DNA from 2 places in the Imperialibacter sp. genome. Region 2 is predicted to be linked to the other one. Evidence: riboswitches for the same ligand, from Rfam matches in the RefSeq annotation. Region 2 holds a riboswitch; the other holds the start of a gene.
What was found. A riboswitch is a leader RNA that binds a small molecule or an ion and turns the genes downstream of it on or off. The one in region 2 is predicted to bind S-adenosylmethionine.
Positions count from the first base shown of each region.

Region 1: linked by a shared signal. The riboswitch ahead of ACMVP2_RS11805 (O-acetylhomoserine aminocarboxypropyltransferase/cysteine synthase family protein) and the one ahead of ACMVP2_RS18505 (homocysteine S-methyltransferase family protein) in region 2 are both predicted to bind S-adenosylmethionine.

Region 1 is NZ_CP180355.1:2,750,229-2,754,651, forward strand. It holds gene prmA (50S ribosomal protein L11 methyltransferase) at 1-416, opposite strand, end outside; gene ACMVP2_RS11795 (DUF6150 family protein) at 446-790, opposite strand; gene tpiA (triose-phosphate isomerase) at 791-1,555, opposite strand; SAM riboswitch class I at 1,764-1,872, shown strand; gene ACMVP2_RS11805 (O-acetylhomoserine aminocarboxypropyltransferase/cysteine synthase family protein) at 2,125-3,432, shown strand; gene ACMVP2_RS11810 (homoserine O-acetyltransferase family protein) at 3,464-4,423, shown strand, end outside.
Region 2 is NZ_CP180355.1:4,288,122-4,292,544, forward strand. It holds gene ACMVP2_RS18500 (tetratricopeptide repeat-containing sensor histidine kinase) at 1-1,311, opposite strand, end outside; SAM riboswitch class I at 1,382-1,513, shown strand; gene ACMVP2_RS18505 (homocysteine S-methyltransferase family protein) at 1,618-2,628, shown strand; gene metH (methionine synthase) at 2,757-4,423, shown strand, end outside.

The sequences.
Region 1 (4,423 bases), 1.5 Mb from region 2:
TGCAAATCACTATCAAGCAGTAGTTCCATCATGAGATAGGTGGTGGAATGGTGCCCTGTGCCGAACGACATTTTTGGGTTGATGACTATTTCCAACGGAAAAGATGGGTCGGGTTTATGAAAAGAGGCTCTGACCCTGCAGCGGCCAGGGATTTCGATGGGGTGGTAGTTTGTTTCCCAGCTTTGGTTCCAATTTTCCTTTGGAATCTTTACTTTTTCGTAGCTGGCGATGCCAAGGAAAGAATACTTCTGGATAATTTCTTTGACGTCAGCCTCTTTGAAGCTCCCTTCCAAAATGTAGGCATTAAACCCCTCGTCAGTTTCCTCAAAGGTGTCAAAGCCAATTTCTCCCAGCTCGGCTATGAGGATATCTGCAAGATCCCTGGAGGTCTTAATTTGCAATTCGATAAAGTCCATAGTTGACCTGGATTAGGGTGGTTAACTGCCTATCTGCAGCCGGCAAATGATTCGGTGTCAGTGAAATTAACAGAAAAGTGTTGCTGGCCTTTTTCTTTGACATAATATATCGTGAAGTCGGCCATGCCCCGGTTTTTGGTGAAGTACCAAATCCCCTGTCTGTCGGCGAAAACCCTGCTGCTTTCTTTGAAAATCAGCATGTCGGCAAAAGCTTCGTTTTCATCTTCAAAAACCAGGTAGTCAGCCCTTCTTCGATCTGTTTCCACGTATATGGCACCATAAACACCACAGAAATCCTGATCTGCGGCAACCATTGGTTCGTCAACAGAAGAAAGGCTTAGACCAATTAAACCGAGGAAAACGAAAATGTTCATTTACTTCATTGCTTTTACAATGTCGACGAAGTCACGTGACTTTAGTGAAGCGCCGCCGATCAGCCCGCCGTCCACGTCGGGCTGGGCAAAAATTTCCACTGCATTGTCGGGCTTCAAACTGCCTCCGTATTGTATAGTGATCTCTTCGGCAACATTCTTGCCATATTTTCCAGCCAGATGGGCTCTGATTTCAGCATGCATTTCCTGCGCTTGTGCAGAGGAGGCTGTTTTACCGGTTCCGATAGCCCAAACAGGCTCATAGGCAATCACTACTTTTTGAAGAGCGTCTGCTGACAGGTGAAAAAGCGCTTCAGATACCTGCGCAGTGACCAACTTAATATGATCGTTGGCTTCACGCACTTCCAGCTTCTCTCCACAGCAGTAAATAGGCGTCATACCAGCTGCCAGCACCGCATCAACCTTTTTTGCAAAAAGAGCATCTGTTTCTCCAAAGTATTCTCTTCGCTCGCTGTGGCCTATGATGACAAACTGAGTGCCGACAGACTTGAGCATCGAAACTGACGTTTCGCCTGTGTAAGCACCTGACGCATGTTCGCTGCAGTTTTGCGCACCAAGCATTACGTTTTTACTTCCTGCTAAAAGTTTGCTGATAGAGTTTAAATGAATAAAAGGGGTACATAAAACCACCTGCACGTCGCTGGTCACTTCATCCTTCACCATGTTAACCACCTCGGAAGTTAGCTGATGTCCTTCTTCCAGGTTCTTATTCATTTTCCAGTTTCCTGCTACAATCTTCTTTCTCATGATTTTCATTTTAATCGGCCCCAAATATAGCTGAATATGAATATTTAGAAGACCGCATTTGAGTTAATTGTCAGGAGAGCACAAAATAAAATGCTTCATTTTCGAGGTAATACCTACAAAATCGGCACTGAGGAAATTTTCCACAAAATGTTTGGAAACATAATTCGGCATATCTACGTTTGTGCCTTCAAGTCAATTCTTAGCAATTGATTTATAAAGAAGCGTGGAGAGACAGGCTCTATGAAGCGCTAGCAACCGGCCACTCAAGGTGGTAAGGTGCTAAATCCTGATCCGTCGGTTGGCGGAGAATATAAATTGAGAGCAAAATGAAAAATCAGGAATCTCTTCTAGCGACAAGCGCTATCTCATCGCACGGCCGGTCATCGGCTCACACATTTCATGTATTAAATTTTTCATTCAGGGCGGCTTTTGCCTGCTGTTGTTGCTGTATGTGCTGCTAGGCGCTTTTGCCTTTGTCGCTTAGCAGCAAACGACGGACTATTGGCCAGGGAGCCAACCCGTTACAGGCAATTTTTTAATTCAACTTCAATTTAAAAACACCTTATAATATGTCACAATTAAGATTTGAAACACTGCAATTACATGCAGGTCAGGAAGTAGATTCAGCCACACAGTCGAGGGCGGTGCCTATTTACCAAACCACCTCCTATACATTCAAAAACTCTGAGCATGGTGCCAACCTGTTTGCCCTGAAAGAATTTGGGAACATCTACACACGGATCATGAATCCGACAACGGATGTTTTCGAGAAGAGAATAGCGGCCCTGGAAGGTGGTGTTGCTGCAGTGGCAACAGCATCGGGCCAGGCCGCACAGCTTTTGGCCTTGCACAACATTTTGGAAGCAGGCCAAAACCTGGTATCTACCAACCACTTGTACGGAGGCACTTATAATCAGTTCAAAGTTGCCTTCAAGAGGTTGGGGATTGACGTGAGGTTTGTAGAAAATGACTCACCAGCCGAGTTTGAAAAGCTGATCGACAAAAATACCAGAGCGCTCTACCTTGAAACGATAGGCAATCCGGAATTCAATATTCCCGATTTTGAAGCGATAGCAGCAGTAGCGAAGAAGCATAATATTCCTTTGGTGGTTGACAACACCTTTGGCGCCGGTGGCTACCTGTTTCGACCGCTAGAGCACGGAGCCAACGTGGTGGTTGAATCAGCCACTAAGTGGATAGGTGGTCATGGCACAAGTATCGGAGGAATCATTGTTGACGGAGGAAACTTCAACTGGGGCAATGGAAAGTTCAAGCAGTTTTCGGAGCCATCTGAAGGGTACCATGGCCTGAACTTCTGGGAAGTGTTTGGTGAAGGAAATCCACTTGGGCTGCCCAACATTGCCTTTGCTATCCGAACCAGGGTGGAGGGTTTGCGTGACCTTGGGCCGGCCATAAGTCCGTTCAATTCTTTCCTTCTGCTCCAGGGCATTGAGACACTTTCTCTCAGGCTAGACAGAACTGTGCAGAACGCCCTTGAGTTGGCGCAATGGCTGGAGAAACATCCCTTGGTTGAAAGCGTGAACTACCCGGGACTTGCTAGCAGCAAATACCACGCATTGGCCAAGAAATACCTGAAAAGAGGCTTTGGTGGTGTATTGTCATTCAAAATCAAAGGAGGTAAGGCCAACGCAGAAAAGTTTGTTGATTCGCTGAAACTCGTGAGCCACCTGGCCAACGTGGGTGACTCGAAAACGCTGATTATTCACCCGGCGTCGACGACGCACCAGCAGTTGAGCGAGCAGGAGCAGCTAAAAGCTGGGGTCGATCCTAATTTATTGCGACTGTCGGCTGGTACCGAGCATGTAGATGACATTAAAGCTGACTTGATACAGGCTTTTGACCAGCTGAAAAAGTAAATTTTAGTTAATTATATATACAGGTTAATTGATGACTTACCTCCCGGCTATACATCCAGTGGCCGGGAGGAATTTTAACCCAAAAGAAGAGGACTTAGTGAAAATAACCGAGGAATTATACAGATCGACCCAGCCATTGAAACTTGAGTCCGGTCGGGAATTGACAGAGTACCATTTGCTCTACACGACATTTGGTAAACTAAACCCCGAAAGGAACAATGTTGTGTGGGTGTGTCATGCGCTTACTGGCAACTCGAATCCTTCAGAGTGGTGGCCCGGTTTGTTTGGGCCTGGTAAGGTGTATGATCCCGAGAAGTTTTTTGTGATCTGTGCCAACATGCTGGGGAGTTGTTACGGCTCAACCAATGCACTCGACAAAAATCCCGCAACAGCCAAACCTTACTTTCACGATTTTCCCACACCCACCAATAGAGACATAGTTGGCGCTTTTATTCAATTGAGAAAATCCCTTGGCTTTGAAAAAGTCCACACCCTGATTGGCGGCTCTATGGGGGGGCAGCAAGCACTGGAGTGGGCCATTATTGAGCCTGACGTGTTTGAAAATCTCATTGGTGTTTCCACCAACGCCCACCATTCACCCTGGGGCATTGCTTTCAACGAGTCGCAGAGGATGGCGATTGTGAACGACGCAACCTTTAAAGAAAGCAAACCGGATGCAGGACTTGAGGGAATGAAGACCGCCAGAACAATCGCCCTGCTTTCCTACAGGCACTACCTCACCTACCAAAGAACCCAGGAGGAGGACACAACAGAAAAAACGGATGACTATTTGGCGTCGAGTTATCAGCAGTACCAGGGAGAAAAGCTGAAGAAACGATTCAATGCCTATAGCTACTGGAGGCTATCAAAAGCGATGGATTCACATAACGTAGGCAGAGGCAGAGGCAGCATTGAGAAAGCACTTTCGCAGATAAAAGCCAACTCACACTTTGTTGGCATCAGGTCCGACATTTTGTTTCCCATAGATGAG
Region 2 (4,423 bases):
TTCACTTCTCAAAGTGTCTTTCAGTGCTATTAACCTGGTTTGGATGTCGAGGGCAGCTTTGTAATTTTTTCTGGACTGATAGTGATCGAACAATGTTTTCGCAGCCTCTTCTTCCAATACGGGGCTCACCTCCCTGGCCATATGGTAGCCTTTCAATATGTATTCTTCGGCTTCCGCCCGGCCAAGAAGTGACAGTATGGAGCCAGTATTGTAGTAGGCCGAAGGGATCCCGTATTTGTCGTTGGCTTCCAATTTGCTTTGCAGGGCCAGTTCATGATAATGAAGGGCACTATCGAGGTTGCCTAAATCACGGTACACGTTGCCAAGGTTATTCTCCGACATGCCGATTTCCATTCGGTTTCCGAGCGTTTTTCTGATATCGAGCGACTTTTTGAAATAAAAAGCTGCGGAGTCGAAGTCTTTCCGCCGGGCTTTATTGGTGCCAATGTTATTGTAGGCCATTGCCGTGCTTTGCTTGATGCCCATGGCTTCAGCCTCCTTGATCGCCTTGTGATAGGAGGCTTCCGATTTGTCAAATTGCTCGAGCCTTGAGTAAATCACTCCCATATTGATGTACGAAGACATCAGGCCTCTCCGGTCGTTCAGTTCTTCTTTTATTTTCACCGATTTCAGGTGATACACCACCGCCTCTTCATACTCGCCTTTTTGAGCCAGCACATTTCCAATATTCATAAAAGCGATGGCCTGAAGCGTAGCGGTATCGGTAACGTCGAGAGCCGTTTTGTAAAAGAACAGGGCCGAATCCAGCTCTCCAAGGTTTCTTTTGGCGTTGCCGATACCGTTTATAGCAGAGGCATATTTGCTTGTTTCTCCGGCTTGAGAAAAATAGCTGGAAGCCTTTTTGTAAGCGGAGATGGCAGAGGGAAAGTCCCCACTTTGTCTGTTCAGATTACCGAGGTTCAGATAGGCGCCTCCAAGGCCGCTGAGATCTTTTGTTTTTTCGTAGGCGATAATGGTTTGTTCAATAAAATAGCTCGCCGAGTCTAATTTTCCCTGACTGTTATAATATACTGAGAGGTTGTTGAGCCCCTGTGCGAGGCCTTTGTTCAGCGATTCTTTTCCGGCTAAGTTGATTTGGAGATGCGCATAATTTTTTGCCTCATCTGGTGAAAATTTGATGGTTTCGATAAAAAGGGAATTGTACAAGTCCGACTTAACTTCGGCGGAAGAGGCCTGTGATAGGGCTGCCTTTAAGGAATCAAGTGGCGTAAGGGTCTGGTTTTTAGCAGATAGTGAACTGGTTAGCGAAAATGAAATCGAAATAATTAAAGTAATCAGTTGGCAGCGCATATAGTCAAAATTTAAGCTCAGTTTAAATATGCAAATATTTTTAGTTATGCCAATTGTGGTATATTTGCACCTCTTATCAAGAAAGACTGAGGGATGGGCCCTTTGAAGTCTTGGCAACCTTCCACCTCCCTGGGGAATAGGTGCCAACTCCCACTTGGAGAAAGTAGTGCTGAAGGCGCTGCTGATCCGAGACAGATAAGCGTAATCCTTCCTTTGGATACCTTTCCTGATAAGAGAATTAATGTGGCTGGTAAAGTGTTCTATGCTTTCGCTGGAATATTTCAAACCAAAACAAAAAACACTTTTATGAATATAGAAGAGATCTTAAAGGAAAGAATTCTTGTGCTCGACGGTGCCATGGGTACCATGATTCAGCGCTACAACCTGGAAGAAAAAGATTTCAGGAATGAGGCACTCAAGGATCATCATATCCCCCTGAAGGGAAACAGTGATTTACTCAATATCACCAGGCCCGATGTAATCAAGGCCATTCACAAGAAATACTTTGAAGCCGGGGCCGACATAGCAGAAACCAACACTTTTACCGGTACATCCATCGCCCAGGCTGACTATGCTTTGGAGCACCTGGTGTATGATATCAACTTTCAGGGTGCAAGGCTTGCCAGGGAAGCTGCTGACGAAGCAACCGCTCTTGATCCCTCAAAACCAAGGTTCGTGGCTGGCTCTATAGGGCCAACCAACAGGACCGCCTCACTGTCGCCGGATGTAAACAACCCCGGTTACCGGGCCATCGATTTCGACGGATTGAAGGACGCCTACAAAGAACAGCTGCGTGCATTGATGGATGGTGGTGTTGATATTATACTGGTGGAAACAATTTTTGATACCCTGAATGCCAAGGCTGCTCTTTTTGCCATCGAAGAAGTGTTTGAAGAAAGAGGTGTGAGGCTTCCTATCATGGTATCGGGTACTATTACTGATGCGAGCGGACGCACCCTGTCAGGGCAAACGACGGAAGCATTTTTGATCTCCATGGAGCATATGCCATTGATGAGCGTTGGCCTTAATTGCGCCCTGGGAGCTGCTCAGCTGAGGCCTTACCTGCAAATTATGTCTGAGAAATCCACCTTCAACGTAAGCGCTCACCCCAATGCCGGACTGCCTAATGAATTTGGACAGTACGACCAAACGCCGGAGCAAATGGCTGCGCAAATTGAGGAGTTTTTGAAGGAGGGCATGATCAACGTAATCGGTGGTTGCTGTGGCACCACTCCAGATCACATCAAGTTAATAGCCGAAACGGCAGCGAAGTATAAGCCGAGGAAGGTGGGCTCACTCCTGGCTGTTGGTAGCTAGTCGGTTTTACATGCAGTCAAATAGAAATCAGTATCCAGACAGCAACGAACCTGAAATCGTCATCCGATAAGGGCTCGGCGAATTTTTACAACAGAAACTAACAGATGTCAAATAAAGTCGAAGAAACTGTGGACGGTGAAATTGCCGCCAACAACCCTCGCCCACTCAAGCTCAGTGGCCTGGAACCCCTCATTATCAACCAGGAGACGAATTTTGTGAATATTGGCGAGCGGACCAATGTAACTGGCAGCAAGAAATTTGCAAGACTGATCCTGCAGGGTAACTATGAAGAGGCTGTTAGCATAGCCCTGGAGCAAGTGCAAAACGGCGCACAGATCGTCGATATCAATATGGATGAGGGCATGCTCGATGGCGAAAATGCCATGGTGACCTTCATCAACCTACTGGCTGCCGAGCCGGAGATCGCAAGAGTGCCGTTTATGATTGACTCTTCTAAGTGGCATATTATTGAAGCAGGGCTAAAATGCTTACAAGGCAAGGGTATTGTCAATTCCATTAGCTTAAAAGCAGGCGAGAAGGAGTTTCTTGATCAGGCTAAAAAGGTAAAACGTTACGGTGCCGCCGTGGTCGTAATGGCTTTCGATGAAGATGGCCAAGCCGACTCCTACGAGCGCCGCATTGAAATCTGCGAGCGCTGTTACCGTCTTTTGGTCAATAAAATTGATTTCCCGCCTGAAGATATCATTTTCGACCCCAATGTGTTCCCTGTTGCCACCGGCATGGACGAGCATAATAACAATGCCCTTGACTTTTTCAGGGCCACCAAATGGATCAAAGAGAATCTGCCTCATGCCAGGGTGAGCGGTGGTATTAGTAACGTTTCCTTCTCATTCAGGGGCAACGACTCCGTTCGTGAAGCGATGCATACCGTGTTCCTTTATCATGGCATCAAGCATGGTCTGGACATGGGTATCGTGAATGCCGGGCAGATTGAAGTCTATGATGAAATTCCCAAAGACCTTTTGGAGAGAGTGGAAGACGTGCTGCTTAACCGCAGGCCGGATGCCACCGAAAGAATGTTGGAGTTTGCCGAGACAGTGAAGTCGAAAGGCAAAGTGAAGGTGGTTGACGATGCCTGGCGGAAGGGCAGTGTTGAGGAGAGATTAAGCCATGCGCTGGTAAAAGGAATTGTCGAGTTTGTGGAGGCCGATACAGAAGAGGCTCGGGCCAAGTACCAAAGCCCCTTGAAAGTAATTGAAGGGCCTTTGATGGCAGGTATGAATATCGTGGGCGATCTTTTTGGAGAAGGGAAAATGTTTCTGCCTCAGGTGGTGAAAAGCGCCAGGGTGATGAAAAAGTCGGTGGCCTACCTGATTCCTTTCATGGAAGAAGAGAAAAGAAGAACTGGAAATACATCGTCCAATGCAAAAATACTTCTTGCCACGGTGAAGGGCGACGTTCATGACATCGGCAAAAACATAGTCGGTGTGGTGCTGGCTTGTAACAACTTCGATATTGTCGACCTGGGTGTGATGGTGCCAGCCGAAAAAATCCTGGAAGCTGCCGTTCGGGAAAAGGCCGATGTGATTGGCCTCAGCGGGTTGATTACACCGTCACTCGACGAAATGGTGCATGTGGCCAAAGAAATGGAGAGAATGGGAATGAAAACACCATTGCTTATTGGTGGGGCTACTACCTCCCGCATTCACACAGCGGTAAAAATAGCGCCAAATTATTCGGGCCCGGTGGTTCACGTGCTCGATGCATCCAAAAGTGTGCCCGTAGCCAGCGAGCTCATAAGTCCGGATACAAGAGAAGCATTTGCCAGCAAAGT